4 regions of the Terrisporobacter hibernicus genome follow, and region 2 is predicted to be linked to each of the others. Evidence: riboswitches for the same ligand, from Rfam matches in the RefSeq annotation. Region 2 holds a riboswitch; each other region holds the start of a gene.

Region 1 (8,219 bases), 690 kb from region 2:
ATGGAAGAAAATCAAATACTAGAAGTTAAAGCCAGTGATCCTGGTTTTACAAAAGACATTGATTCATGGTGTGATAAAACAGGAAATACTTTATTAAAATCTGAATTTGACAAGAATAAAAAAGCTTTTGTGGCTTATATACAAAAAGGAAGTAAAGATGTAAAAGTAAATCCTTCTTGCTCTTTAAGTAATAATGAAAAAGATGGAGCTACAATGGTAGTATTTAGTGGTGATTTAGATAAAGCAATTGCATCATTTATAATAGCAACAGGAGCTGCATCTATGGGAAAACCAGTTACTATGTTCTTTACGTTTTGGGGACTTAATATCTTAAAAAGTAAAGACAAGCCATCTGTTTCAAAAGATGCTATGGAGAAAATGTTTGATATGATGTTACCATCAAATACAGATAAATTACCTTTATCACAAATGAATATGGGTGGTATGGGACCTAAGATGATAAAACAAATTATGAAAAAGCATAATGTGGATGATATTGATACATTAATAAAAAATGCAATGGATATGGGTGTAAAAGTTGTGGCTTGCTCCATGAGTATGGAACTTATGGGTATAAAAGCAGAAGAATTTATTAATGGTGTAGAAATAGGAGGAGTTGCATCTTATTTAGGAGCGACAGAAGAATCAAATTTAAATTTATTTATATAATTTAAAAATGTGTATTTATGTGAAAAATGGGTATATATATTAATAATAATATAGATATAAATTTGTTATTGTAATAAAATATAAATGACAAACAAAATATAGAAAAATATGGAGGATATTTTAATGGCACAAATACTTAATAACGATAATTTTAATACATCAATAGAAAATGGAGTATGCGTAGTAGATTTTTTTGCAACTTGGTGTGGACCTTGCAAAATGTTAGCTCCTGTATTTGAAGAATTAAGTGGAGAAATGAATACAGCTAACTTCTTCAAAGTTGATGTGGATCAAGCATTAGATGTTGCAAGAAGATATGCAATAACAACTGTTCCAACAATGATAATATTCAAAGATGGAGAAGTAGCAGATAAAATGGTAGGTTTCCTTCCAAAAGAACATATAAAAGCAAAAATAGAAGCTCAATTATAATAACAAATAAATTTATTATAAATAAAATGGTGATATCTGTTAAGAGTCACCATTTATTTTTTTGAAAATAAATGTAAAAAATACTATAAAAACCATTGATTTCCACAAAACATATTGATTAAAATTAAATTAGGGAATAAATTACAATTTCGAAAGGAAAAAGTTACGAAAAAGTTACAAAAATGTATTTTTTTTACTGTCGAAATATAGACAAACTAATGTAAAAATGTAATAATAGTATTAATACCAAGTAAATATGTTTCAAATATGTTACATATTGGAAGGGGGATAGAAATTACAATTTATAAATTGTAAAATCGATTAAATATGAGTATAAATAAAAAATATGTAATGGCTGGTATGCTAGCTACAGCGCTAGTAGCACCAATGGCAGATGTAACGAACTCTCATGCAGATGATACAAGAACAATAACAGGAAGAGTAAACTTTAGAACTGGACCAAGCAAAGAGTATGATTCTATGGGTAAAATAGAAAAAGGAAAAACTGTTACTTACTTAGGTTCAAATGGTAGTTGGAGAAAAATAAAATATAACTCAAAAACAGGTTATGTTCATAAGGATTATATATCAAGTGGAACATCAGCTTCATCAAGTGAGAAATATGTTGATACTTCAGCTGGATTAAATGTAAGAAAAGGGCCATCAACTAGCTATGCTAAGATAGCAACATTAACTAATGGAACTAAAGTTAAAGTAATAACTACAAGTGGCGATTGGTCAAAAATTTCTAGTGGAAGTATAACAGGATATGTTTCAAATCAATATTTAAGCAGTAAAGCACCAAGTTCAGATAATGATAGTAATGAAACATCAATTACAAAATATGTGGATGCAAGTGTTGGACTAAATGTAAGAAAAGGAGCAGGAACAAGCTACTCAGTAATTACTACATTAAGTCATGGAACAAAAGTAACTGTAAAATCAACTAGCAACGGATGGTCAAAAATAACTAGTGGAAGTGTAACAGGATATGTTTCTAGTGCATATTTAAGTAGCAATAAGCCAAGTACTGGAAATGATTCTAATAATGAAACATCAACTACTAAATATGTAGACTCAAAACCTGGATTAAATGTAAGAAGAGGAGCAGGAACAAGCTACTCAGTAATTACTACATTAAATCATGGAACAAAAGTAACTGTAAAATCAACTAACAATGGATGGTCAAAAATAACTAGTGGAAGTATAACAGGATATGTGTCTAGTACATATCTAACTAGCACAAAACCATCTTCTGGAGGTTCTTCAGATTCTAATACATCAACTAGTACTTCAGCAAGTAAGGTAATTTCTTATGCAAAAAAATTATTAGGAAAGCCTTATGTATGGGGTGCTCAAGGACCTAGTGGATTCGACTGTTCAGGGTTTACATACTATGTATTTAAAAATGCTGCTGGAATAACATTACCAAGAACATCATCTTTACAAAGTCACTATGGAACTTATGTAAGTAGAAGTAATTTAAAAGCTGGAGATTTAGTATTCTTTGATACTGTTGGTTCAAATAATGGTGGGGTTACTCACGTTGGTATCTACATAGGAAATGGACAATTAATTCATGCTGCATCTGGGCAAGGAAAAGTTGTTATAAACGATATGAATAGTTCGTACTATGTAAATACTTATGTAAATGCAAGAAGAGTTTTATAATCATCGAAAAGAAAAAGTACATATTGGAATTATTAAGTAAATCTTAATAATTCCTTTTTTTATTATTAAAAAAAATATAAAAATCATAAAAATATAAGCTATTTACTCATTTGATAGACAGGGGTCATAAAAAGTGTAACAATAGAAGAAAGGAAGATGTGAAAACTATTCCTAAAAAATAAATGTCAAATAATAAGATTTATTATGAAGAGGTGGATAAAATGAATGTTACTCTTATTTTATATGAAAGTAAGTATGGAACAGGAAAGGTTATTGCAAATACTGTATGTCCAATATTAGGCCCAGCAAAATCTTTTGACATTATTGATGCACCAAGTGATATTAAGTATTATTCTAACATTGTCTTAGTGTTTTCTTTGTATGGACAAAATAGTTGCGAAAAAATTTTGAAATATATAGAAGAAAACAAAATAGACTTTAGTAAGAAAAGAGTAGCCTTAGTATGTATAGGACTAAATAAACCAGATGGATTAAATGAAATTGCTAAATTGAAAAAAATTGTAAATAATGAAAATATTTTTTGCGAGTTTATAAAGGGTGAAATGTTTATAAATAAGCTTAATACTGATGATAAGGAAAAGATAAAGTCATTTTGTTCCAAAGTGGGGATACCATTTGGTGACTTAGGTGAATATGATGAGAAAAAAGCCTTGGAATTGGGTAAAGACTTAAGGGAATATTTTAATACACCTAAGTTTATACCTCCGGTTAATATAACCAAAAAAGAAATTGAAGCTTTTCTTATAAATAAAAACACATGTACACTTGCTACTGGATATGGAGACTTTGTAAGAGCGACACCTTTAGAATATGAGTATTATGATGGAAATATTTATATAATTAGTGAAGGCGGTTTAAAGTTTATAGGACTTTCAAAAAACAATAAAATATCTCTTTGTGTATATGAAGATTATAAAAGTATGAACAATTTATGTGGATTGCAAATAAGTGGAGAAGCGAAAATTATAAAACCTTGGTGTGATGAATATATAGATGTACTTAGTAGAAAAGATCTTAAGGTAGAAAATATATCAAAATTACCTTTTGATATGAATGTAATAAAAATTGTACCAAGTAAGTATGAATTTTTATATTCTAAATTTAAAAATTTAGGATTTGACTCAAAACAAATTTATATACCTGAGAAATAGTTTGTGCTTAATATGATATATTAGAATTTTTTAATAATAAAAAGTTGACAGTAGATAAAAAATACTCTAGTATTATATTAATTAATAAAAATAAATATTTACTTACTTATCAAGAGTGGTGGAGGGACAGGCCCTATGATACCCGGCAACCGATATATATTTATATATAAAAAGGTGCTAAATCCTGCAGCGAAGGCTGAAAGATGAGGAATAACATAGTTTATAAAAGCTTGAGATTATTCTCAAGCTTTTTTTAGTATGGAAAATAAAATTTAAACTGATAGTAAGTATTATAAGGAAGGGAGAATAATTATGAGTAAGGAAAGACAAAAAGGTAGTGCATTGGCATTATTGCCACTAGTTATATTTTTGGTTTTATTTATTGGAAGTGGAGTTATAAGTGGAAATTTTTATAAAATGCCTACTTTAGTAGCTTTTATAATTTCAACAGCAGTAGCATTTTTATTTAATAGAGAAGTTGATTTTAACAAGAAGATAGACGTATTTTGTAAAGGTGGAGGAAATAAAGATATTATTTTAATGCTTATAATATTCTTATTTGCTGGTGCTTTCAGTGGTGTATCAAAAGCCATGGGTGGAGCTGATTCAGTAGTAAATTTAGGTTTATCAGTAGTACCAGCTAACTTATTAGTTACAGGATTATTTGTTATAGGATGTTTTATATCAATATCTATGGGAACATCAGTAGGGACAATAGCTGCAATAGGACCAATAGGTGTAGCAGTCGCTTCAAAAACTGGAATACCAGTAGCTTTAGTTTTAGGTGCAGTCGTAGGTGGTGCGATGTTTGGTGATAACTTATCAATGATATCTGATACAACAATTGCAGCAACTAGAACTCAAGGTTGTGAAATGAGAGATAAGTTTAAAGTAAACTTCTTAATAGTGCTGCCAGCAGCAATAGTAACCATAATATTGTTAACTGTAATGAGTAGAGGATATGTAAGCGTATCAAATGAAGCGTATGATTATGAATTATTAAAAGTTTTACCATATTTATTTGTACTTATTGGTGCCATTCTTGGAGCAAATGTATTTTTACTTCTTGGTGGAGGAGTAATATTTGCAGGAACAATAGGCATAATAACAGGATCATTAGATTTATTTGGAGTAATAACAGCTGTATCTGAAGGAATGGCGGGAATGTTTGAACTTTGTATGATATCTGTAGTAGTTGGAGGAATGGTTGAACTTATTAAGTTTAATGGAGGAATTGATTTTGTACTTGATTTTATACAAAGTAAAATTAAAAATAAAAAAGGTGCTGAATTTGGAATAGCAGCATTAGTTAGTATTGTAGATTTATGTACTGCAAATAACACTATAGCCATAGTAATGGCTGGACCAATAGCTAAAGATATAGCAGATGAATATGAAATAGATTCAAAAAAATCAGCTAGTATATTGGATATATTTTCTTCAGTATGGCAAGGTATAATTCCTTATGGAGCCCAACTATTAACAGCAGCAGGTTTGGCTGGTATATCACCATTTGCAATAATTGGTTACTTACACTATCCAATATTAATGTTTGTGTGTGGTATAGTTGCTATAGGATTTGGTCTTCCGAGACTTAAAAGTAACAAAGGAAATTCAGAAAAAATAGCATAGAAACTACCTAATATAGGAAAAAAGTTATCTGAAATATTTTAGATAACTTTTTTTAAATAAGGGTAGTTTTAGAGGATATTTTAAAGTAATTAAATTTTTATACTTACTATTTTGTGAATTTATTACAAAATGGTAAGTATAAAATTATGAGGCTAAGTCATACTTTATATGGTATACTAGAAAAGGACCTAATATTAATTAGGATTTTTTTTATTCAAATAAAGAAAATATAAATGAGGTGAAAACATGGAATGGATAGAAATATTTAAAGCCATCATATTGGGAATTATTGAAGGAATTACAGAGTGGCTTCCAGTAAGTAGTACAGGCCATATGATATTAGTTGATGAATTTCTACAATTAGGTATGTCGCCAGCTTTCAAAGAAATGTTCTTTGTAGTTATACAGCTTGGTGCCATAATGGCTGTTGTAATTTTATATTGGAAAAAGATTTTTCCTTTTAAATTTGATAGAAAACCATTTGTACAAAAAGACATAATTATTATGTGGATTAAAATAGTAATTGCTTGTATTCCTGCAGCAGTAATTGGATTACTATGGGATGATCAAATAAATGCGCTATTTTATAATTTCCAAACAGTAGCTACTATGCTTATCATATTTGGTATTTTATTTATAGTAGTTGAAAATCATAACAAAGGTACAAGACCTAAAGTTACAAACATGAATCAACTTACATATAAAATGGCTATAATCATAGGATTATTCCAATTAATAGCCGCAGTTTTTCCAGGGACATCTCGTTCAGGGGCAACAATAGTGGGAGCATTATTAATAGGTGTATCAAGAGAAATAGCAGCAGAGTTTACATTCTTTTTAGCTATACCAGTAATGTTTGGTGCAAGTTTACTTAAGCTATTAAAATTTGGATTTGCATTTACGAGTTTTGAATTAATTGTATTAGGTGCTGGTACTGTAGTATCATTTGTAGTATCTGTTTGGGCAATCAAATTCCTTATGGGATATATTAAAAAACATGACTTTAAAGTATTTGGATGGTATAGAATAATCCTTGGTATTATTTTATTAGCATACTTTTTCTTTATGATGTAAAATAATTTAGAATTTTAGATAAAGCTATGGTAAAAATAAATTGCCATGGCTTTTTAATATATAATAATTGATAGATAAAATAAGGAGTAATTATGAAAAGAATTTTAGCTGTAACACATTGTATTTTAAATAGAGCATCAAAAGTTGAAGGATATAATATCAAAGAAATTAACGAAGAAAATAATTTGAGAAAAAAATTATTAAATGAAGTTTTAACAAAAGATATAGAGTTATTACAATTACCATGTCCAGAGTTTACAATGTATGGTTCAAAACGTTGGGGACATGAAAAAAGTCAATTTGATAATCCATTTTTTAAAAGTCATTGTAATAATCTATTAAAGCCTATAATAGAACAATTAATAGAGTATTATACAAATAAAGAAAAATTTGAAATAATGGGTATTGTTGCCATAGATGGCAGCCCTAGTTGTGGATATAATTTTACTTGCAAAGGTAATTATGGAGGGGAGCTTGGAGGATGTGCATCATTAAATAAAAAAATAGAAAGTATATCTTTAGAAAATGAATCAGGCATATTTATAGAAGAATTAAAAAAATTATTGGATGCTCATAATATAAAAATACCAATTAGAACATTAAAAGATGAAGTTATTCATTTAAAAAAATTATAATTAATAAGCAATATTGTATTTTTATATATATGATATCGATTCTCTTGAACTTCAATAAAATCATGATATAATTCAACTGAAATATAATAAAAGGGAGATGATATCATGAATAGTAATAAGTCAAGAATGATAACTTTTTGTGGCTTAGCAATAGCAGTTAATATAGTACTTGGAATAGCTACAAGTGCACTTAAGTTGCCATTCTATTTGGATACACTAGGAACAGTTATAACTGCAGCACTTATGGGACCAATTCCTGGTGTAATAGTAGGAGCATTAACAAATATAATAACAGGATTTATGTATAGTATAAAAGATATTCCATTCTTATTAGTCAATGTTGCAGTGGCTCTAATAGTAGGATTTGTAGCAAAAAGATTTAAATTTACATATGTAACTGCATTTATAACAGGATTAATTCTTAGTATAGTCTGTCCATTAATAGGGACTCCAATAGGGGTTGCGATTTACGGAGGTTTGACAGGCACAGCATCTGATGTAATTGTTATGTGGTTAAGAAGTAGTGGTAGTAGTATATTTGCAGCATCATTTATTGCAAAAGTAGGTAATAATTTAATTGATAAAGTAGGTACATGCTTATTAGCAGTATTAATAATTAGATATTTACCATATACAATTAAAAATTCTATGAAAGATTATGTAGGAAGCAAATAATAAATAAAAAAGGATATTAATCGTCTAAAAATATTTTAGGCGATTTTTTTGTATGCTTCTAATTAAAAAATAAAATTAATTATATATATAAGATATGGCTTGAGATAAAGTAAAATGAAGGAATTATGCAAAGTGATAAAAAAATATGATGAGCAGGATTATTTATATAGATTGACATAGCCTTTATTATATATTAGTATCGTACTTATAAAATAATATAGTTAATTTAATTTTAAAAAAATCTATTTTAAAATTAGTT
Region 2 (8,219 bases):
GTATAATAAATCAATGAGTACAAAATATATTAATATGAAATTAATAATAAAGTACATAGTATATATGTAATAAAATTAAATTAAATGTAATGAAGGAATTTTAATATAATATTTAGGAGCCCAAATTATGATTAAAGTATCTAAAAGAGATGGAACAATAGAAAAATTTGATAAAAGAAAAATTTTTAATGCTGTATATAAATCATCAATTAATAGTAAGTTTGGAACAGATAGGAAATTGGCTAATGATATAGCAATGATGATAGAAGAAAAAATACAAAATAAAGAAATAGAGGCAACTGTAGAAAACATACAAGATGAAGTAGAAGACTTACTAATGTCGTCAAACAGAAAAGATATTGCAAAAAAATATATTATTTATAGAGATAGAAGAACAGAAATTAGAAACTCCAAGTGGAATATGGATGAGTTACAAAAATCCATTTGGAAAAATAAATATCAGTATAAAGATGAAAGTTTCAATGAATGGGTAGCTAGAATTAGTGGTGGAAATCCTAAAATTGCAAAATTAATAAGAGAGAGAAAATTTTTATTTGCAGGGAGAATTTTAGCCAATAGAGGCTTGTATAGAGATAATATAAAAGTTACTTATTCAAACTGCTATGTATTGCAACCACCGGAAGATAATATAGAAAGCATATTTGATACAGCTAAAAATTTGGCAAGAACTTTCTCTTATGGTGGAGGTGTGGGAATAGATATTTCAAAACTTAGACCAAATGGGGCGGCAGTGCACAATGCAGCGAAAACCACATCAGGAGCCGTATCATTTATGGATTTGTACTCAATGACAACAGGTCTTATTGGGCAAAAGGGGAGACGTGGAGCACTTATGATTTCTATGGATATAAGTCATCCTGATATTGAAGAGTTTATAGACGTGAAAACTGATTTAGAAAAGGTTACTAAGGCTAATATATCTGTAAGAATAAGCGATGAATTTATGGAAGCTGTTAAAAACAAAGAAACATATACTTGTAAATTTATAGTACAATCAACAAAAGAAGAAATAATAAAAGAAGTTAATGCTTATGATTTATTTATGAAATTAGTGAGAAATAATTGGGACTATGCAGAACCAGGAATGTTATTTTGGGACAACATAAGTAAATACCACTTATTAAGCGAAGATAAAGAATTTAAACATGATGGTGTGAATCCTTGTGCAGAAGAACCTCTTCCTGCAGGAGGAAGTTGTCTACTTGGTTCCATAAACTTATCAGAATTTGTTGTAGAGCCATTTACAGATAATGCAATATTTGATATGGAAAAATTCAAAGCCTGTGTAGAAGATTGTATACTAGGACTAAATGAGGTGTTAGAAGAAGGGCTTTCTCTACATCCTCTAAAACAACAACAAAAGAGCGTTTCTGAATATAGACAAATAGGCCTTGGTGTTATGGGAATAGCTGATATGCTTATAAAATTAAATATTAGATATGGGTCACAAGAATCAATTAATTTATGTAATGAAATTTCCAAAAATATGTTAAATAGTGCAGTAAAAAAATCAGCGCTATTATCAAAAGAAAGAGGGCCTTTTGAAAAATACAATGAAGAAGCAGTGTTTAAATCTCCTTTCTTTATAAACAACATAAAGGAAGATATTAAAGAACTTGTAAAGAAATATGGACTTAGAAATTCACAAATATTAACAATACCACCAACAGGCTCCATATCTACAATGCTTGGTATAAGTGGAGGAATAGAGCCTATGTTTAATATTTCATACACAAGAAAAACAGAAACACTTCATTCACAAGATGTTTATTACAAAGTATATACTCCAATAGTAAAAGAATATATGAACTTAAAAGATATTACGGAAGAAAGTGAATTACCAGATATATTTGTAACAGCTATGAGTCTTAAGCCAGAAGAAAGAATAGCTATGCAAGGAGTTTGGCAAAATCATATTGATGCATCCATATCCTCAACTATAAATTTACCTTATGAAGCTACAGTAGAAGACGTTTATAATATTTATATGTCTGCTTGGGAAAGTAAGCTTAAAGGAATAACAATATACAGAGATGGTTGTGAAAGAAGTGGTGTATTATTAAATGATAAAAAAGCTGAAAAGGATAAAAAGAAAAAAGAAGAAAAAATAGAAAAGTTTGATGAACACCATACTGAAGAGGGTCATGAAAAATTTATTTGCCCAGAGTGCAAAAATGAATCTATTATTCCAACAGGTGGTTGTACAATATGCCTTCAATGTGGTTATAGTAAATGTAACTAAAGAAAAAACAGTTGTTACTTGTATAACAACTGTTTTTTCTTATTTATTCAAAATGAAAAGTTTAAAGTATTTTAAACTTATAAGGGACTAATACAGTTTATATTATCTCCTCTAGATGTGTCTAATACAAAACCAGCCCTATTTATTCTTTGTTCTATGCAATTTCTACATTCGGCGGCTTCATCGCCTATGCAAATTTTATTATCATATAAAGTATATTTTGAACGAACATCTGTAGGTGAAAGATTTGGCATAACCACATTACATCCAGCATTTAAACCTGCTTCACGTCCTTTTGGATCAATAGTTCCAAGGGCTGTAGTTGCAGGTAAAAGAACAGATGGAAGCAAAAGTCTCGTAAGAGCTAAAACAATAATCGATTTTTCAAGAGAGCCTGTAGGTTCATCTTTAAAAATAGTATCCTGATGAGGGATAAAAGGGCCAATACCAACCATTTCTGGATTTAAATCTTTTAAAAAAATTAAATCTTCAGCTATATTTTCATTAGTTTGGTATGGTGAATCAACCATTAATCCTGCCCCAACTTGATATCCAATTTCTTTTAAATTTCTTAGACAATTAATTCTATTTGATAATCTTAAATTTTTGGGATGGAGTTTTTTATAATGTTCTTGTGTGGCAGTTTCATGTCGTAACAAATATCTATCAGCTCCAGCTAAAAAATACTTTTTATAAGACTCATATGATTTTTCGCCTATAGATAAGGTTATAGCACAATCATCATATTTATTTTTTATTGATTTTATAATTTCAACAATTTTGTCATCAGTAAAATAATTGTCTTCCCCGCCTTGTAATACAAAAGTTCTATATCCTAATTTATATCCTAAATCTGCGCATTCTATAATTTGCTTTAAATCTAGTCGATACCTAGAAATATTCTTGTTTGAACATCTGATACCGCAGTAGTAGCAATCATTTTTACAGTAGTTTGTAAATTCGATCAAACCCCTCATATATACCTTATTATCATAAAACTTCTTTCTAGTTGCTAAGGCTTTTTTACATAAATAATCAATTTCATCACTCTTAATATTATCAAGTATATAGATGATCTCACTTTTACTTAGTGAATTTTCATTATATAGTTTGTCAATTAACTTTATTATATTCATATTTTCCTCCCAATATTTTCATATAAACTCAACAAATAATGCTGAATTTTTAATTAAAAAAGAGACAACAAAAGTACGTAACTAACTATTATTTTAAGCAAAATAAAGTCAATTTTAATCTAATAAGGTCCACTTATAATTTAAGAAAATACAACTTTAAAATAAAAAAACTTTTCTCAAAAGTAATTAAACTAATGAAAGAAAAGTTAGTATTTTTGTAAATAAAGTTATGTATTGATATAAACTAATTTCCTTACAGATCAGTAAATACTTTTCTGGTAGGTAGCAAATTTTTATTAAATTATATCTAAAGAAAATCTCTAAATACAATGATTAAAAACATATATACAAAAAGTATAATATGAAAATAAATAAAAAGCCATAATTATTTAAAAAATCAGCTATTAAATTTAGATGAAAAAACAATAATAGACTTAATTATAAAAAATAATACAATTATAAAGCCTTGAATAAAAATAAATATTACAAATACTACCTAATTTTATAGTGGTTATTTTTTGAAAATATTTATTTGCAAATAAAAAAAATAAAAATTGAGATAATAATAATTAAAGACATAATTCAAAATGGAGGATAAAAAAATGAAAAAAATTGTAACCGTAGCTTTATCTTTACTTCTACTTTGTTCTGCAGTGGCTTGTAGTAACAAAACTAATACTAACACTAACAATGAAACTAAGGATGAGGTAGCAGATAAGACATATTTAAACACTTATACAGGATTATACGACAAAAACCTTGAAACATTATCTGACTATAACATGTATACAGATGTTAATACAGTAACTAACACTTATAAAGAAAAAGAATATCCTGGTAATGAAAAATACTTAAATGATGTAAAAGCTGCTTACAAAGATAGCAAAGAAAAAATTCAAGCATTTGTAGATGGATTAAAAAATGATGGAAAAACTGAAGATGCAGAATTAAAGAAAATGAATGAAAGTTTAATTGCTGAGGGTGAAAAATCAATAAAAGATATAGATGCTAAAATAGCAAAATTAGATAAAATATCTAAAGATGATTATAATAAAACACAAGATGAATTTATTAAATTAGTAGATGATACAGTAAGAGCTGGAGAAAATGTTACTAATAATTTCGTAAAAATGTTAAAAGATATGGACACAAAATTAGGAATCACTAGAAAAGCTAAATAATAAAAAATTATTAATGAAAATAAAAAAATGATTGACATTTGAAAAGAAAATGATTAATATTTATAACATAATAAAAATTAAAAAGACTCTTATCAAGAGAGGTGGAGGGACTGGCCCTATGAAACCCGGCAACCAGTACGTTTGTACATGGTGCTAAATCCTGCAACTATTTTTAGTTGAAAGATGAGTATAAATTAGTTATTTAGCCTAAGTTTATACTTAGGCTTTTTTTAATACCATTTTTAGACAAAATTAAGAGGCTTTTGAGGGGGAAATAATATGATACGAATATGTGAAGTGAATAAACATTATGGAAAAACAAAAGTTTTAAATGATATTAATATGCATATAAAAGAAGGTGAGATATTTGGCATAATAGGCCATAGTGGAGCAGGAAAATCCACATTACTAAGATGCATAAATAGACTAGAAACTTATGAGGATGGAAGTATAACAGTACAAGATAGAGAAGTGAAAAATTTAGATGAAAGAGAGCTTAGGTTTTTAAGAAAAGATTTGGGCATGATATTTCAACACTTTTCACTATTGGAAAGAAAAACAGTATTTGAAAATGTATCTCTTCCGCTAGAATGCTTTAAATATTCAAGAAATGAAATAAGCAAAAGAGTAGATGAACTTTTGTCATTGGTAGGAATTCAGGATAAGAAAAATATGAAACCTAGAAACCTAAGTGGAGGTCAAAAACAAAGAGTTGCCATAGCAAGAGCTTTAGCACTAAACCCAAAAGTACTTTTATGCGACGAAGCCACTTCAGCTCTAGATCCAAACACAACAAAATCCATATTAAGTTTATTACAAGATATAAACAAAAAACTTAATATAACAATAATTATGGTTACTCACCAAATGGAAGTAATAAAACAAATTTGCTCTAGAGTGGCTATTATGGAAAATGGAGAAGTGTTAGAAATAGGAGATACAGAAGAATTATTTTTAAAAAACTCTAAAAATTTACAAAAACTAGTTGGAGAAGATAATATTGTACTGCCAAAGGGAACTAATATAAGAATAATATTCCCAAAAGAAATTTCTAATGATTCCATAATAACTTCCATGGCAAGAGATTTGGATATAAATTTCTCTATTATATGTGGAAAGTTAGAAAAATACGGAGAAGATATACTTGGGTCATTAATTATAAATGTGGATAATGATAATAGAGAAAAGATAAAAGATTATCTAAATTGGAAAAAAGTTAGATGGGAGGAAATCATAAATGAATAAAACAAGCTTATATACTTACTTAACTGAAATACTTGGAGATGCTTTGCTTCAAACATTATACATGATAATTGTGCCTACTGTAGTAGCTACAATCTTAGGATTTATAATGGCCATAATATTAGTGGTTACAAAGCCAAAAGGACTTAAGCCAAATAAAGTAATATACAGTATTTTGGGGTTTATAGTAAACATGGTTAGAAGTTTTCCATTTATTATTTTACTAATAGCATTAATTCCTTTCACAAGATTTATTGTGGGAACGTCTATTGGAGAAACAGCAGCCATAGTTCCTATTACTATAGGTGCTGCTCCATTTATTGCAAGAGTAATTGAGAATGCATTAAATGAGGTAGATGAAGGGTTAATAGAAGCTGCAAAATCTTTTGGAGCTACAAGTTTACAAATAATATTCAAAGTTATGATAAAAGAGGCAATGCCCTCAATAGTATCTGGAATTACTTTATCAATAATTTCCATATTAGGATGTACTGCTATGGCAGGAACTGTAGGAGCAGGAGGACTTGGAAAAGTTGCTATAGTATATGGACATCAAAGATTCGACACTTCAGTTATGATATATGTTGTAATCACACTTATTATAATGGTACAGCTAATACAAAGTGCAGGAGACTGTGCATATAAAAAACTAAAATAAAAATTATAAATACAAGGGGGATTTCAAAATGAAATTAAAAAAATTATTAGGATTAACACTAGTAGGAGTTATAGGAGCGTCATTATTTGTAGGATGCTCAAAGTCTAGTAAAGAAGAAGATAAAACTATAAAAGTAGGAGCGTCACCAGCACCTCATACAGAAATTTTAGAGGTTGTAAAACCACTATTAAAAGAAAAAGGATATAATCTAGAGGTAGTAGAGTTTGATGATTATGTGCTTCCAAATACATCTTTATCAGAGGGAGAGCTTGATGCAAATTACTTCCAACATGTTCCTTATTTAGAACAAATGAATAAAGAAAAAGATCTAAAATTAACTTATACAGCGAAGGTTCATATAGAGCCAATGGGAATTTATTCTAAAAAACACAATAAGTTAGATAACATAAAAAATGGGACAAAAATATCTGTACCAAATGATGCAACAAATGAAGCAAGAGCATTACAATTATTAGCTGATAACGGTATTATTGAGGTTGCTGATAAAGAATTAATAACAGCAAAAGATATAACTAAAAATCCTAAAAATGTGAAAATAGTAGAAACTGAGGCTGCTCAAGTACCATCGACGTTAGAAGATGTGGATTTTGCTGTAATAAATACTAACTTTGCTTTAAATGTTAACTTAAATCCAACTAAAGATGCTTTAGCAATAGAATCTAATGATTCACCATATGCTAATATATTAGCTTGTAGAGAAGACAATAAAGATAGTGAAAAAATAAAAGTATTAACAAAAGCATTAACAAGTGATGAAGTTAAGTCCTTTATAAATGAAAAATATAAAGGAAGTATAGTTCCAACATTTTAATTTATAATATATGAATCTCAATAAAAAGGAAGGATTAATATCCTTCTTTTTTAGTTTAAAATAAATAATTATTTTTCACATAGTCATTAATAATACCTTCCCTTATTGTAAACTTGCTAATAATAATTTTGGTTGAGTGGAAATATGATGTAAGGCTACTTAAAATAATTAAGGCACCTAAAAGAATATCTCCTCTACTTTTGGATATGCCTGTAGTACTGACGATTTCTTCTAAAGACATAGGACTGATTTTTTTCAAAAGAATTTCTATATCATTATAATTTAGCTCATAACCATGAATATTAGACATAATATCGTATTCCTTTTGATGAATTCTGCCTATGGTTTTTATGGATCCACCAATTATAACTGTAGGCAAATTTTTACACTCATTAATCCATAAAATATTTTTTAGTTTATTAAAAATGTACTCTTTAATATGGCTTATTTCTTCATTGGAAATTCCATCTTTAATATGAAAGTTATTTGTAATTATTAAAGCACCCATAGGTATACTAACACTTTTTACAAGAATTTTATCTTTTACTAATCCTATCTCCACACTACCTCCTCCTATATCTAAGTGAACATAATTATTTAAATCTTGCGGAATAGAAGAAACATAACCATAGTAACATTCTTCACTTGGAGATAATATTCTTATGCGTACGTCTAAAGAATTAGAAATATCATTTATAATATCTATAGAGTTTTTAATTTGTCTAAGGGACTCTGTAGCTACAGCAATTATTTCATCACAATTAAAGTCGTCACAGAATTTTTTAAAAGTAAATATAATTCCAAAGAAGTTCTTCATACCTTCAGAGGATAATTCCTTATTTTCTCTTCCTACGAAATCAGACAATCTAGTTTGGAACTTCTTATGAAAGATTTCATTATGTATATT
Region 3 (8,219 bases), 1.7 Mb from region 2:
AGCTTGGTATAAAGAAAGATGAAATCATCTGTGTTGGAGATGCAGAAAATGATAAACATATGATAGAATATGCAGGACTTGGAGTTGCCATGGGAAATGCTACAGGAGAAATAAAAGACTTAGCAGATTATATTACTCTTTCAAATGATGAAGATGGAGTTGCTCATGTTATAAATAAATTCATACTAGAAGAAAGATAATTTTAAAAGGAACTACTCTATATAAATTTTAGTAGTTCCTTTTTATATAGTATTTGTAGACATAACTATAAAATAATTGTAAAATATTCATTGTTATAATTTTCCAAAATACACTCAAAAGGAGCCTATGTAATGGAGTATAATAATTCTACAGACATATATAAATTATTTTTAGAAAATATACCTTATCCTGTATGGATACAAGACATTGATACAAAAATAATTTTTATAAATGATCATTATGAAAATTTATATAACGTAAAAGCATGTGATGTCATTGGGAAAAAAACTGTTGATGTATTTTCTAAAGAAAAGTCTGACACTTATAATGAACAACTAAAAAACACATTGATAACAAAAAAAGTAACTATTTCTGAAGTACTTATTAAAGGTTTATACTTTAGAACTTATATATTTCCTATTCTTGATAAAAAACAAGAAACACAAGGTGTTGCAGGCATAGTTATCGATATAAATGAAAAAAAACAAAAACACTTAGAATTAATACATCAAAAGAATATTTTAAGAACTATTATAGATACACTCCCTGAGGCAATTTTTTACAAGGATGAACATTCTAAATATCTAGGTTATAATAAGGCGTTTTTAAATAACTTTAAAAATTTTCACAATTGTAACTTATTAGATGATGATGGTCTACTAGAAAAAACTGACCTAGATTTAATGTATAACAAACAAAGAGCCATGAACTTTTATAAACAAGACAAAAAAATTTTAAAAACTAAAAAACCAATTAGTTTTGAGAATTGTTATAAACACGCTGACGGTCATATTATAACTGAGGAAAGCATAAAAACACCCATAATTGATGAATATGGAAATATCCGTGGTATAGTTGGAATATCAAGGGATATAACTCAACATAAAACATTAGAAGATAAGCTAAGATATTTAAGTGAAATAGATGCCCTTACTGATCTTTATAACAGAAATAGTTTTGAAGAAAAAATAAAAAAACTTAATAAAGCAAATTATCATCCTTTAGGTATAATAATGGGAGATGTTAATGGATTAAAATTAATTAATGATACCCTGGGTCATTTAGAAGGAGATAATTTATTGAGAAGCATTTCTAATGTTTTAAAATCCTCTTGTAGCGAAAGCGGATATGTTTTTAGATGGGGTGGAGATGAGTTTATAATTCTTGTTCCTAATGCTGATGAATTAAAATGTGATAAATTAATAAAACAAATTTTAAATGATTGCAAAAAATATGATTACAAATATATGCAACTTAGCATTTCTTTGGGAGCTGTAGTTAAGCATGAGGTTGATGATAATATCTATGATTGCATAAATAAGGCTGAAGAAAAGGTTTATCGTCATAAATTATTAGATAATAAAAGCATTAAAAGCTCTATTATGGATTCTTTACTAAAAAGTTTAGAAGAAAAAAACTTAGAAACTAATGAACATGCCAAAAGAGTAACTAAATATGCTTTAGCTTTAGGACAAAAGTTAAACTTTAAAATTTCAGAATTAGATGAATTAATTCTGGTAGCTAGACTACATGATATTGGCAAAATAGGGATTTCTGAAGATATATTACTAAAACCAGGTTCCCTTACTAATGAAGAATTCGAAATAATGAAAACTCATACAGAAAAAGGATATCGAATTATAAATGCCTCTAGCGAACTGTATACTGTTGCAAAGTGTGTTCTTACACATCATGAAAGATGGGATGGCAAAGGGTATCCTCTCGGTCTAAAAGGAGATGAAATACCTTTAGTATCTAGAATAATTAATATTGCTGATTCTTTTGATGTGATGACTAACAATAGACCTTATAAAAATACAAAGAGTAAAAATGAGGCTATAAAAGAGCTACAAAGGTGCGCTGGAACACAATTTGATCCTACTTTAGTACATTATTTCATAGAATATATTAATGATATAGAGGAATAATTCCCCTATATCATTTTTAAATTGTATTCTATAGTATTTTTAGATTACTTCTAATTCTTTAGATTTTATTTATTAATTAATTATTTATATATTTTTCAAAAACATATCCAAAATCTTTATTATTGTAATTTTCTCTTATATCGCTCATCCAGCTAAAATTAAACTTAGTAATTTCTTCTATCATATTGGCAGTATTCCCCTCCATACGAGACCTACTTACAGCATCATTTGCCATGTCTAGGCTTTTCATTCCATATTCATATGACTGTCTATTTTTATGCTGTATTTTGCCAATCTCAAATAAAGCTTTATATAAATCTTTTAATTGTTCTATTTGTTTTTTATCAACATCTATACTGAAATAATTATCTGCAAAACTAAATTTTATTTCAACATCTAAATCTACTGTTCCTGCTGTTTCTAGTGTTACCGAGTGAACATTTTCACTACGAAACTCATGTCTTTTTACTACTCTTTTTTTACTTACAGCAGATGCACCATCCACATGTATTAATCCTCTATTTGTAAATACATACTCATCTGATTTTGATTTTATAACAAAGTAGATTTTCTCCCCATCTTCGTTCATTATATAATCATCTCCATCAACTTTGTTAAAGTCCTTTGGATCTATTATCTTTCCTATATCAGATAGACCTAATGTATCTGCTGCCATTTTTCCAAATATATTTCCTGCCATATTGTCCTCCAAATTATTTGATTTTTACTACATTTATATATTATATCATTTTAGGATTTCTATTCAATCATGATAATTTTAAAATTAATTCTGGAGCAGATTTCATGAAAATGTATTATTATATATATCATTTATATAACTATGTTTACTTTAAAATACAGGTATTACAATTCCATTATATTTAGATTCTATAAGTTCTCTGCATTTATCAGATGTAAGAACTTCTTCAAGCACTTTTATTTTTTCCCTATTCTTGTCTTCGATTCTATATGCAAGTAAATTAGCATATTCATCATTTATAGGTGCTGTATAAATTCCGTCTTTCTTTGCACTAAGACCTGCAGGTATGGCGTAAGTTGTATCAACAAATCCAGCTGTAACATCTTCTAATGCTGGAGGAATTTGTGCAACATCTAGTTGAACAAATTCTAAATTTTTCGGATTTTTAGTAATATCCTTGACTCCAACTATATCACCTTTTTTTAGAGCTATTAATCCTTCACCCTCCAAATATCTTAAAGATTTTGATGCTGAAGCAGCATTATCACTTATTGCAATCTTATCTTCGCTTTTAAATTCATCAATAGAGTTTATTTTCTTAGAATATAACACTCCTGGACAAACATATAATTTAGATCCTGCCATTATTTTATAGCCCTTGCTCTTTACCGCCTCATCTAAATATGGTTTGTGTTGAAATAAATTTGCATCTATTTCTCCATTATTTAATGATTCATTAGGTAGTACATAATCATTAAATGTTAAAACCTCCAACTTATACCCTTTTTCTTCTATAAGTGGTTTTAACTCTTCTAATAATTCTCCACCAGGAACTAATGTAGCCCCTACTTTAATTGTTTTATCCTCTTTAGATTCAGGTGATGAATTCGAGCATCCAACTAAGGATGCACATAGTAGTGCACTTAGTGCTAAGTTTAATAATCTTTTTAATTTCATAATAATGTTCCCCCTTAAATTTGTAATAAAATAAAAATCTGCTTTAATTAAGTCACTGGGTGGGCACTACACTTCATGTCGCCAACGAAATATTTTCGTTACCAATTAAGACAACTATGCTGCTTAAGATTTGCATTGTTTATATTCTCTTTTTTATAAATTTTGTATAAATTCAAAACTAATGTATTTTTCTAGTAAATAAAAAAAACTTGAGTATAAACTCAAGTTTTAATAACGAATTTATACTTATCTTTCAGCAAATATACTGCAGGATTTAGCACCATGTATATAAAAATATACTGGTTGCCGGGTTTCATAGGGCCAGTCCCTCCACCACTCTAGATAAGAGATATTTATTTTTTAATTTGATAATTATAGTAACACCATTCTTTTTCAAAGTAAATTATATAATTTATTTTTTATATTTTTATTTATTTTTTATATTAGTCTCCTATTTTTATTATTTTATCTTTAATATTATTAGCAAATCCTATATCATGAGTTATTATCAAGATTGCCATGCCTTTTGACTTTAAATTTTTTATTATTTTTGAAACTTTTTTTATTGAATCCACATCTAATGCTGATGTTGGTTCGTCAAAACAAAGTACTTTTGGTGTTAATGCACAGGCTCTTGCTATGGCAACTCTTTGACATTGTCCTCCAGATAATTCATAAGGATAAGAATTTATTTTTTCCTCTAAATCTACCATTTTCAAAATTTCTTTTGCATCTTTTATTGCATTTTCCTTAGGCTTTTTCAAAACATTTACTGGAGCTGATATTATATTTTCTAAAACAGACATATGTGGAAATAAATTAAAATTTTGAAATACCATTCCTGTTTTATTTCTATTTTTTAATATATGACTTTTATCTCTCATTACACAATTATCTAATATTATTTCTCCATGATCAAAATCTTCAAGACCATTTATACATCTAAGAATTGTAGTTTTCCCTACACCTGATTTTCCCAAAAGTACGCATACTTCACCACTATTTACTTCAAAATTTATATTATTTAGTACTTTATTATTTCCAAAGGATTTATTTAAATTTTTTACTTGTAACATAATTTTTCTCCCATCTTTTTATCTATAATACGCATACTTGTTTTCTATTTTTTTAAACATAATTGTCAAAATTCCAATTAAAACTAAATACACTGCTCCAGCCTCTATTAAAGGAACTATACTTGCCTGTTGATTTTGTGATATTTGAGCGATTCTCAATATATCATTTAACCCTATTACATAAACTATAGCAGTGTCTTTAATTAAAGTTATTACTTCATTAGACATGGCAGGTAACACTCTTTTTATGACTTGTGGAAAAATTATTTTTCTGTACATTTCAAATTTACTAAATCCTAGTACAAAAGCACCTTCATATTGACCCTTGTCTATAGATTGAATTCCACCTCTAAATATTTCAGCAAAGTAAGCTGCATAGTTTAATGAAAATGCTAGGATTACTGCATCAAATCTGTCAAATATTATTCCCATTAAAGGAAGACCGAAAAATACAAATACAAGTTGTAATAATAAAGGTGTTCCTCTCATAATTAATATATATAAATTTGCCATTTGGCTTATTATTTTATTTTTAGATAATCTTAAAAAAGCTATCATAATTCCAAGTGGTACTGATATTATCAAGGTTATGAAAAACACTGATAATGTAATTTTTAATCCTTCTAGCATTGTAAAATTTCCTCCTTGTTTTTTCCTTAATTTTCATACCTTAATCAGCTTTTCCAAACCATTTTTTATAAATTTCATCAAAAGTTTTATCTTTTTTCATTTCTTTTATTGTCTTATTTACCTTGTCTCTAAGCTCAGTATCATCTTTTCTAAATGCAACAACATAATCTTCAGTTCCGAAATTATCATCTAATATTTTATACTTTTCTTCACCTTTTTTACTTATATAATATTTAACTAAAGTTTCATCTCCAACTATTGCATTTATTCGTCCTGCTTCCAAATCCCTAAAAACTTTGTCGAAAGTATCATGTAAAACTGGTGAACCATCTAAACTTTTTAATACTTTTGTATCTTTTTCTAAAGCTTCTTGTCCAGCAGATCCTTGTTGAGTTCCTATTATTTTACCTTTTAAATCTTCTTTATTTTTAATTGGTGAATCTTTTAGAGTTACTATAAGCTGACTATTTTTCATATATGCATCTGTATAAGTAACTTTTTCTTTTCTCTCCTGAGTCAAAGAATAGCCATTCCATATGGCATCTATGTTTCCTGAGTTTAATTCAGTTTCTTTCATCGACCAGTCTATACTTTGAAATTTTACATTCACATTTAGTCTCTTAAAAGTTTCTGTTGCTAAATCCACATCAAAGCCTACTGTCTTTCCATTGTCATCTAAATATCCCATAGGAAAATATGTATTATCATACCCTATTACTATTTCATTATTATTTAAATCTACATTTTTTTTATTACACCCTACTACCCCTATCATAATTACTAAAACTGCTAATCCCATTGTTAATTTCTTTAGTATCTTTTTCATTTCTTTCTCCTCCTAATAATTTAATTTTTATTTGTTAATTATTGCAATAAAAAAACCACATAGGCTAATACCTATGTGGTTAATATTTGTAATATATACTCCACCATAGATACAAGCCTTTTTAACAACGCTAAAAGGGCTTGTATCTATGAATTAAATTTCATAATTTACAATCCCTTGGCTCTATGATGGTGATGATGAAGTTGTATATTTAATTTTATTGTAATTGTTGATTTTTTCATAACACCATTTCTCCTCTTCGTATTTTTTTATTAAAATTAATTATGTTTACTTGTAGTTTATAGTAATACCATTATTTGAAATTGTCAAATGTTTTTTGTTTTTTATCCTAGTTTATTTTGATATTATGTCCATAAAATCAAAGTTTTCCACATCAAATAATCCTTTATCTGTAAGTTTTATATTAGGTATTACTGGAAGTGCTAAAAATGCTAAAGTTAAAAATGGATCTATCTCTTTGCTTACTTTTAATAAATTGTATGCTATATCTACCAACTTACTAAATTTTGAATTAACATACTCTATATCTTTATCACTCATTAATCCACCAATATTTAAAGGTAAGCTTTCTAAAATTTCATTTGAAGATGAGATTGCAATTCCACCATCCATACTTATGACTTTATTTACAGCATTCACTATATCCTCATCATTATCACCAACAACTATAATATTATGGGAATCATGAGATATAGTCGTTGCTATAGCTCCATTTTTTAATTTGAAGTTTTCTACTAAACCTATACCTATATTTCCTGTATTTTTATGTCTTTCTATTACTGCTAACTTTAATATATCTTTTTCATTGTCATATTCAAACTTATTATTAACAACGTCAACCTTAGCTTTTGATTTTTCAGTTATTAAGCTATGAGGATTTAATGAAATAATATTTACTACTTCCTCTCCATTTTTCTTTTCAAAATATATTTGTATGTCTTCTTTAATAATTTTTGAAAGATGAACAGTTTTTAACACTTTAGAAAAATCTTTTTCTTTAGTTGTAAATAAAGGCATTTTTTCTTTCCCTACTAACTTTCCATCCTTATAAACTTCTTCTATATTGAATTTTTCTAAGTTATCAAATACGATTATATCAGCCTTATATCCTGGAGCTATTGCTCCCACATTTTTTAAATTGTAACAGTTTGCTGGATTTATAGTGGCCATCTGTATTGCTGTTATTGGATCTATTCCATTTTTTATTGATAATCTAACATTGTAGTCTATATGACCTTCTTTTAATAAATCTTCTGGGTGTTTGTCATCCGTACACAATAAAATTCTTTGATAGTTATATTCATTGACACCATTTATAAGATTTTTAAGGTCTTTAGTTGCTGAACCTTCCCTTATCATGACATACATACCTAGTCTTAATTTTTCCAACATTTCATCTTTTGTTGTGCATTCATGATCCGTGTTTACTCCACTTAAAACATATGCATTTAAGCCTTCTCCATTTATACGAGGAGCATGGCCATCTACTCTTTTTTTATTTTTATACGCTAGATTTAGCTTGTCTATTACATCTTTATCTTTACATATGACACCAGGATAATTCATCATCTCACCTAAACCTAGAACTCTTGGATGATTTATATATTTTTCCAAATCATCAGCCTTAAGAACTGCTCCTGAATTTTCAAAATTAGTTGCTGGTACACATGAAGGTAGCATAACATATGTATTTAAAGGTAGTTCTTCACTTGAATTCAATATATATTCAATTCCATCAAGACCACAAACATTAGCTATCTCATGTGGATCTGTGATTATAGTTGTAGTTCCTCTTGGTACTATAGCTTTTGAAAATTCCCCTGGTGATAACATAGATGACTCAATATGAACATGGGAATCTATAAGGCCCGGTGCTATAT
Region 4 (8,219 bases), 360 kb from region 2:
CATAGTATTAATAATATTTTTTTATATGTTTATAATTTAAAATACAAAATTTTCTCATTTTTCTGTATTATAGTAAAGTCTTACAAGTATCTATATATTTAGTTTTTTAATATAAAAAAAGATAGAGTTATCACTCTATCTTTTTTGTTATATATGTTATTTATTATCTAACTAATTTATATTATGTCTGCTGCTTCCAATTGTTCCAAAAAGTCCCCCAAATCTTTTTTGGCGTCTGATTTTTTAACCATATATGTGTTAGTAATTAAGGAAAGTATATCCTCTTCACTTTTGCATTCTTCTAAATTTTTCCAAACCAAGGCTTCAACTTCATTCAAACTAATTAGTCCATTGTAACCTCTTTGTGATGTGTTTTTGGGCATAAGAATATATTCTCCACCCATTTTACGCAGATTGAAATCTTTTTTAACTTCCATGATTCCTCCCCCTTGTTTTAAAATTTTCATCATTTTAGTATATGCTAACCTACTAAATATAAACCAAGATGAAAAATTACCATCACTTAAATTTTACTTTAGTATTCCTTTAATGTCAACAATTGGACATGGATTTTCTAATGAATTGCTTTACAAAATAAAGTAATACTTTTCAAATTATTTATTTATATTTGCTATTTATTGGTTATTTTTATAACAATATAAAGAAAGTAGTCGTATTTTGCGACTACTTTTAATTAATTTATAATATTATTCTTTTACTGATTCAACTTTTAAAATTTCACAATTTTCATTGGAAAAGTGTATAGTATTAGAACTTACACTTTTTCCGCTTTCAACATTTTCAAATTTAGCACGATAAGTAATTCCGCCCAAATAACATCCACCTGGAGAAATAGTTTTGTAATATACATAAACTGTATTTAAGTTTTCACCACTTAAGTTTTCCACTGTGATTTTTTTATTTTCAGTAGTTAAAGCTACTTGAGACTCCATAGTAGGTAACTCATCTATCATATTGTTTTTCGAACTCATGTATATATATTTATCATCTGGATTAAATTCTATCTTACCACTTGATTCCATTGCAAGTGTACATACTCCTGGTTTTAAGTTTGTAATTTTAAATTTTATAGTACTAGTTTTACCCATTATTTTCATATTGATTTCACCATAATCTATAACTTCTTTAGATGTATTTTTTACTATTATGGCTAAAACATTTTCCTTATCAGTATCACTACCATCTTCAACAAACTTACCAGAATATTGTCCTATACTTAGGATTTCCATATTTTTATTAGGAATAGAATATGGAAGATTAATTCCTCCCACAGTTATAGTTTCACTATTTTCTTGTTCAAAGTTATTATTTGTATTATCCTGGCTTACTAAGTCTTCACCAGGGGTATATCCTTCTATTTTATTAATATCAATTTTATCTAAATCAACTATTAGTTTTTCCCCTTTAGTAGTTTCCTCTGTTTTTTCTTCAGTTTTCACATTTGTTTTCTCAGCTGCCTTATCTTTTTCCACATAGTAACCTATGATGCCTAAACCTATTAGACATATTAAGATAACAGATATTATAATCATTAATACCTTCTTCATTTAATATACCCTCTCCTTATTTACCTTCTGTTCTAATAATCCTTTTCATTATATTATTAATTTTAAAAATATAATTCCTAATCGGTCTAAAAAACTGCCATATTTTTATTATACTTTTATATTTCCAGTTGTCACAGGAAATTTCTCTATTATCCCTTATAATTTTAGAGCAAACTCCTATAACTTGATCATTTTTTACAACTTCTAACCACTGTTGTGCATCTCCATTCATAACAAATGTGTTGTCATCTATTATTTTATATACTCTATGAAGAACAAATTGTCCTGTGTTCCTTCTTATAAATACAATTTCACCTTTTTCAATAGGTCTATTTCTTGACGATGTTAATATTACACTGTCACGAAGGTGTTTTAATATAGGTATCATAGAATATCCTGTCACTCTTAGTTTACACTGTCCCCCATTTTTTATTATTTCTTCCATAATAGGTACTATTTCTTTGCCATCTTTGCAAGTATGTACATAGTTATCCATTATATTCCCCTTATTTTACATATAATAATTTTATTGTATCTTATATTAGTAAGTTTTTCAAACAAAATAATCAACTTACTTCTTATATTTTAAGCTCTTATCTTATGGTACAAATAAAATAGCTAATCTATATTAAATTACTATATAAATATGTATAGTTTTTACGTTATAGTGTGTAAATTTACAATATTTGTTATAATATAATTATGAATTTTGATTAAATGAAAAACGGAGGGGATTTTTTGACGGGAAAAAACAAAAAATTTAAATTTACAAAAGTGGTAATTATATTATTAGCATTATTAATAACTATTCCATTATTCACTTTTTATCATTTCTATAGTAAGTTAAATACTACAAGTACTAAAGTTGAAGATGCTTATAAGTCAAAGTATGAAACTGTAGATGGTGTAACAAACATATTATTATTAGGTACTGATGGTAGGGAGAAAGAGCTTGCTTATCGTTCTGACTGTATGATGATTGCCACTATTGATGCTAACAACAAAAATATTAAACTAACATCTCTGGCTCGTGATACTTATGTTGATATTCCAGGTAAAGGGAAAGGAAAATTAAATGCAGCTTATTTTTGGGGCAAAGAAAAGTTGCTATTCCAAACTATAGAGGAAAATTTCCAAATAAAATTAGATAAATTTATTCAAGTTGATTTTGATAATTTAATGAATATTGTATTTTTATTAGGTGGAGTAGAAGTAGACGTTAAACAACATGAAGTTGATATAACTAACAAATATATAGTTCCTTCATATGATCAATGTACTTATGCTAATAAGGGTGAAATGAAACTTATAACTCATACAGGAAAACAAGTACTGAATGGTTATCAAGCTATTGCTTATACTAGAGTAAGAATTACTGACAGTGCTATAAATAGAGATGAGAGACAAAGACAAGTTATGTTATCAATTATAGATACTATGAAAGAGAAAGAATTTAGCCAGTATCCTAATTTATTAAATACATTACTTCCATATGTATCTACAAATCTTACACCAAAAGATTTAATAGATATAGCATTTACAGCATATAACTTTAAACCTTTGACTATAAAACAAGGACAGTTCCCAGTAATTGATGAGGTTCACGTAAAAGGTGGTAAGTACAAAAACGCTGGTTGGGTTTGGTTATACGATTTAAACTCAAGAAAAGTTCTACAAGACTTCATAAATAAAGATGTTGATATGGATAAAAACGAATATTTAAAAGATAATAGTAATATACAACTTAATTATTAACTTATAACAAAAATACTGTAGTAAAGATTTAATTTCTTATACTACAGTATTTTTTATATTCTACATTTTAGTCATAGAACTACCTGATAAAGTGGTTCTATATATAGAGTGACTAAGTCCATTATATTGATCAAATGCTATTGTTCCAAAATACATCCTGCTATTTGCAATATTAATTACATGATGCCATTGATTTTCACTTGCTTTTTTTATAGTTTTTCTACTACTTCCATCTAAGTTCATTGAACATATGCTGTCATTTGTATTAATATAATACATCTTATCATTGTATAAATTTATACTTGTTGTAAAATATTTTGATAAAAGTTTGTTATTTTTCCCAGTTGAAGACACCTTATACACTTGACATGTATCGTCATTTTCATTATAAGGATCTTTGTCATTATATACTGTGTAATAAATGTTTCCTTTATAGTAAACCATATCATCTATGTATGATTCTTCTTTTGTGCCGGATTCATATTTATAAACAGTTGTTCTTGTTTTAGTTTTTGTGTTTATTTTGTATACCATAGAATTATTAGATCCCGTTGCTACTATATAGATATAGTCTCCAGATAATGACATATCATCTATATATCTAGTTGTTGTAGTATATAAAGTTGAAACAGTTTTTTTAGTTGATAAGTTGTAACGACATAAAGACGCTACTTCATCATTACTACTATTTATACTTTCTTTCACATAGTATAAATAATTATCCTTTACTATAATTGAATTGTATCCATAATTGCTTATTAATTTTGTTTTTCCAGTACCGTCAGTTTTAACTCTATAAATACCATAACTCTTACCAGAGTCATATACTCCTACATAATACATATAATTTCCAACTACATTTATGTATGGTTCTTCTGCTGCATTATTTACTATTTGTTTTTTTGTGCTTCCATTTTTATAAGTTCTATAAATATAGTAATAATTTGCACCTTTAGTTTCTTTATATGTTTTACTACTTCTTATATAAGAGTAGCTTCCATTTGCAACAGCATACCCTCCATTGCTAATATTTGAATTACTGTTACCATATACCGAGGCACCCTCAACACTTTTGGTAAAGCCACAGGTAATTACTACACCTACTATTAATATAGTAGATAAAAACTTTTTTAATTTACTCATATATATCCTCCACTCTTTCTCAAACTAATATTAATATACTTTAAAATTTCATTATTCTCCATATTTTTTTATAACTGTAATTATTTTGTAAATTATTTAACTTGACAAATTTCGACTGATTTTATAGAATATTTTGTGGAACTCATATAAATTTAATAGTGCTTATCAAGAGAGGTGGAGGGACTGGCCCTACGAAACCCAGCAACCGGTCTTAGGACAAAGGTGCTAATTCCTACAGAAGAATTCTGGAAGATAAGATTAGGCATATAATCTCTTTCTTATCAGAAAGAGATTTTTTCATGTATTTTTCTATAAAAGTTCATTAATAAATTATAAATATAAAGAAATGAATGGAGAAAAAAGAGTAATATGATCAAAATAGATACAAAAACAATAGTAACAATCGGTGTTGCTGCTGCTCTTTATGGAGCCTTAGGATTTGTGGGAATACCCATAGGACCTAACACACAATTAAAACCTGCCATAGCTTTACTTGCTATATTCTCTGCTCTATTTGGTCCATTAGTTGGATTTTCCATGGGATTTTTAGGACATATGTTAACTGATATGATTGCCGGATGGGGAATCTGGTGGGGCTGGGTTGCAAGCTCTGGTATTATGGGTCTTTTTATGGGACTAGTTTTCAAATGCAAGAAGTTTAGTATAAAAGATGGATTATGCAACAAGTTCCATGTTTCATATCTTGTAATTACAGGTATAATCGGTATTATTTTAGCATTTATATTTGCTGCAGGTTTTGATGTAGTTGTTATGGGAGAACCTTTAGACAAAATGAAAATTCAAGCAGTTCTTGCCATATTTACAAATGCAATAGTATTTTTAGGCGTTGGTGTTCCAACTATATTAGGTTTTATTAAGGCAAATAAAAAAAATAGTTGTTTAAAGATTGAGGACTAAAGTCTCAATCTTTAAACAACTATGGCGCCAACGAGATGCCCTCGTTACCACTTTGGGCAACGACCTTGCTTAAAATAGCGAAAGGAGAATTATATGATAAGTTTTAAAAACTTTAGTTTTAAATATAATAATGTAGTTGATAAAACTTTAAAGGATATAAATATTACTATAAATAAAGGTGAAAAAGTCTTGATTGTAGGGCCCAGTGGTTCTGGAAAATCTACTCTTTCTCATTGTTTAAACGGGCTTATTCCTTTTTCATACAATGGTGAAATGGAAGGTTCAATCCAAATAGACAATATTAAACCTTATGAAGAAAGTTTATCAGATATAAGCAAAAAAATCGGTACAATCATGCAAGACCAAGACTCTCAGTTTGTAGGTCTTTGTGTTGGTGAAGATGTGGCATTCGCTTTTGAAAATGATGCCATACCAGTTAAGGAAATGAAAGTTAAAGTTATAAATGCACTGGAATTAGTAAATATGGTTGATTTTATTAATCAAAGTCCTTACCAGTTATCTGGTGGTCAAAAACAAAGAGTTTCTTTGGCTGGAGTTCTTGGAAGTGATGCAAATGTCTTACTTTTTGACGAGCCTTTAGCAAATCTAGATCCTGCTTCTGGAAAAGAAATTATGCAATTAATAACTGACATTCATAAAAAAACAAATAAAACTATTATAATAGTTGAACATAGAATAGAAGATGTTCTAGAACAGCCTTTTGACAAGGTTATTATTATAGACAAAGGTGAAGTTAAAGCTATTGGTACACCTGATGAAATTTTAAAATCAGATTTATTGGAAAAAAGAGGACTTAGAGAACCTCTTTACGTATCAGCTATGAAATATGCAAATTGCAATTTGGAAAATATAAATAATTTAAGAGACTTTAATAATTTAGATGAAGAATCTAAGGAAAATATAAATAATTGGTTTATAAATAACTATAATAGTACTTCTATAAATAACAATAATAATGAAGAAAAAATCCTTGAGGTAAATAATTTAACTTTTTCTCATAACAAAGATAAGAATACTTTAGAAGACATTTCCTTTTCTCTTAAGAAAGGTGAGATATTAGCTGTTCTTGGGAATAACGGTGCAGGAAAATCAACTTTATGTAGACTTATAACAGGAATTTTAAAATACAAAGAAGGCAGTATATGTTTAAATAATGAATGTATAGACTCTTGGAGTATAAAGAAAAGAGGCTCTTCTATAGGATATGTCATGCAAAACCCAAATCAAATGATATCTCAACATATGATAAAAGATGAAGTTGGACTAGGATTAAAATGTAGAGGATATTCTAAGGAAGAGATTGATACAAAGGTTGAAGAAGTGTTAAAAATATGTGGCTTATATCCTTATAGAAATTGGCCTGTGACAGCTCTTAGCTATGGCCAAAAGAAAAGGGTAACTATAGCTTCCATATTGGCAATAAATCCAGATGTTATAATTCTTGACGAACCAACTGCTGGACAAGACCACAAACACTACACAGAATTTATGGAATTTGTAAAATCATTGGCAAAGAAAGGAATTTCCATAATCCTTATAACTCACGATATGCAGTTAACTCTAGAATATTGTGACAGAGCCATAGTACTATCTAATGGTAAAAAAATAGCAGATAATAAGCCATCATACATTTTAACTGATGAAAATATTATAAAACAAGGAAACTTAAAAGAAACCTCCTTATCAACTTTGGCAAAAGCTATTGATGTGAAAAATACAAATGATTTTGTACAATTCTTTATAGATTATGAAAGACAGGTGAAAAACAATGAGTAGAGCCCAAACTCTTTATATTGAGGGTGACTCTATTTTCCATAAATTAAGTGGTGTAAGTAAAATACTATTATTTCTTACATGGACAATTATAACAGTAATGTTTCTTGATATAAGAGTATTTCTAGCTATGGCGCTAATTAGTGCTGTAATGCTTTATTTTTCAAAAATACCATCAAAAACATTAAAACCACTGCTATGGATAATGGTTGTTTTCAATATAATAAATGTGATTTTTATACTACTGATCACCCCACAATATGGAAGTGAATTAGTAGGCACAAATACAGAATTAATCAACATAGGATATTCATATATAAACAAAGAAACTCTATTCTATGTTTTGACTATATCACTAAAATATGCAGTGCTAATGCCTATAACTGCCATCTTTATATTCACAACACATCCAAGTGAATTTGCCAGCAGTCTAAACAAAATAGGTATTCCATACAAAATAGCTTATGCTGTAAATATTGCATTTAGATATATACCCGATGTACAACGTGAGTACAGAGATATTTTAGATGCCCAACAAGCAAGAGGACTAGCTTTTCATAAAGGTGAAGGTAGTATAGGTGAGATTTTGAAAAATTACACTACCATATTTGTTCCTCTAGTTTCTTCTTCTATTAAAAGAATAGAAACTGTTTCAAACGCCATGGAGCTAAGATCTTTTGGTAAGAAAAAGAAAAGAACATGGTATAGTTATAAAGAGTTAAAAGGTATGGACTTTGCTTTTATAATAATTTGCATCCTAGTTCTTGGTTTAGCTGTTTATTTAAAAAACAATGTAGTAACAGGATTTTATTATCCTTTATAAAAAATTCGCTGCGCATAAATAAAACACCCCAGGTCATAAATATGATCTGGGGTATTTTATTTGAGCAACGGATGTATCTGCAGCTGAGCAAAGATATATCGTTGGCGATATGAACAAAGTGAATTTTTAATATATTACATCCAAATACTTGTTGCTAATATATCCTTGTTTGTTATTATATTTAATTTTGCATGTTTTTCCATCATTCAGTATAGTAA

The links. A riboswitch is a leader RNA that binds a small molecule or an ion and turns the genes downstream of it on or off. The one in region 2 is predicted to bind S-adenosylmethionine.
Region 1: another riboswitch for S-adenosylmethionine. It lies ahead of JW646_RS05710 (Na+/H+ antiporter NhaC family protein); the one in region 2 lies ahead of JW646_RS02475 (methionine ABC transporter ATP-binding protein).
Region 3: another riboswitch for S-adenosylmethionine. It lies ahead of JW646_RS13840 (MetQ/NlpA family ABC transporter substrate-binding protein); the one in region 2 lies ahead of JW646_RS02475 (methionine ABC transporter ATP-binding protein).
Region 4: another riboswitch for S-adenosylmethionine. It lies ahead of JW646_RS04215 (ECF-type riboflavin transporter substrate-binding protein); the one in region 2 lies ahead of JW646_RS02475 (methionine ABC transporter ATP-binding protein).

Annotation. Positions count from the first base shown of each region.
Region 1 covers NZ_CP081135.1:1,187,672-1,195,890, reverse strand. The annotation lists gene JW646_RS05730 (CoA-disulfide reductase) at 1-669, shown strand, start outside; gene trxA (thioredoxin) at 793-1,101, shown strand; gene JW646_RS05720 (C40 family peptidase) at 1,429-2,772, shown strand; gene JW646_RS05715 (flavodoxin domain-containing protein) at 2,955-3,944, shown strand; SAM riboswitch class I at 4,048-4,154, shown strand; gene JW646_RS05710 (Na+/H+ antiporter NhaC family protein) at 4,257-5,576, shown strand; gene JW646_RS05705 (undecaprenyl-diphosphate phosphatase) at 5,823-6,650, shown strand; gene JW646_RS05700 (CD3072 family TudS-related putative desulfidase) at 6,743-7,285, shown strand; gene JW646_RS05695 (CD3073 family putative ECF transporter S component) at 7,391-7,960, shown strand.
Region 2 covers NZ_CP081135.1:502,134-510,352, reverse strand. The annotation lists gene JW646_RS02490 (adenosylcobalamin-dependent ribonucleoside-diphosphate reductase) at 128-2,263, shown strand; gene hydE ([FeFe] hydrogenase H-cluster radical SAM maturase HydE) at 2,341-3,399, opposite strand; gene JW646_RS02480 (hypothetical protein) at 4,002-4,580, shown strand; SAM riboswitch class I at 4,667-4,770, shown strand; gene JW646_RS02475 (methionine ABC transporter ATP-binding protein) at 4,860-5,825, shown strand; gene JW646_RS02470 (methionine ABC transporter permease) at 5,818-6,480, shown strand; gene JW646_RS02465 (MetQ/NlpA family ABC transporter substrate-binding protein) at 6,509-7,312, shown strand; gene JW646_RS02460 (Ppx/GppA phosphatase family protein) at 7,368-8,219, opposite strand, start outside.
Region 3 covers NZ_CP081135.1:2,851,729-2,859,947, reverse strand. The annotation lists gene yidA (sugar-phosphatase) at 1-200, shown strand, start outside; gene JW646_RS13850 (sensor domain-containing diguanylate cyclase/phosphohydrolase) at 333-2,129, shown strand; gene JW646_RS13845 (PH domain-containing protein) at 2,206-2,829, opposite strand; gene JW646_RS13840 (MetQ/NlpA family ABC transporter substrate-binding protein) at 2,980-3,786, opposite strand; SAM riboswitch class I at 4,030-4,135, opposite strand; gene JW646_RS13835 (amino acid ABC transporter ATP-binding protein) at 4,230-4,862, opposite strand; gene JW646_RS13830 (amino acid ABC transporter permease) at 4,881-5,492, opposite strand; gene JW646_RS13825 (amino acid ABC transporter substrate-binding protein) at 5,533-6,318, opposite strand; gene ade (adenine deaminase) at 6,673-8,219, opposite strand, start outside.
Region 4 covers NZ_CP081135.1:860,097-868,315, forward strand. The annotation lists gene JW646_RS04190 (PqqD family protein) at 177-437, opposite strand; gene JW646_RS04195 (hypothetical protein) at 708-1,568, opposite strand; gene JW646_RS04200 (S24/S26 family peptidase) at 1,585-2,064, opposite strand; gene JW646_RS04205 (LCP family protein) at 2,286-3,323, shown strand; gene JW646_RS04210 (DUF5050 domain-containing protein) at 3,384-4,466, opposite strand; SAM riboswitch class I at 4,626-4,725, shown strand; gene JW646_RS04215 (ECF-type riboflavin transporter substrate-binding protein) at 4,836-5,384, shown strand; gene JW646_RS04220 (ABC transporter ATP-binding protein) at 5,478-7,181, shown strand; gene JW646_RS04225 (energy-coupling factor transporter transmembrane component T family protein) at 7,174-8,001, shown strand; gene JW646_RS04230 (SH3 domain-containing protein) at 8,128-8,219, opposite strand, start outside.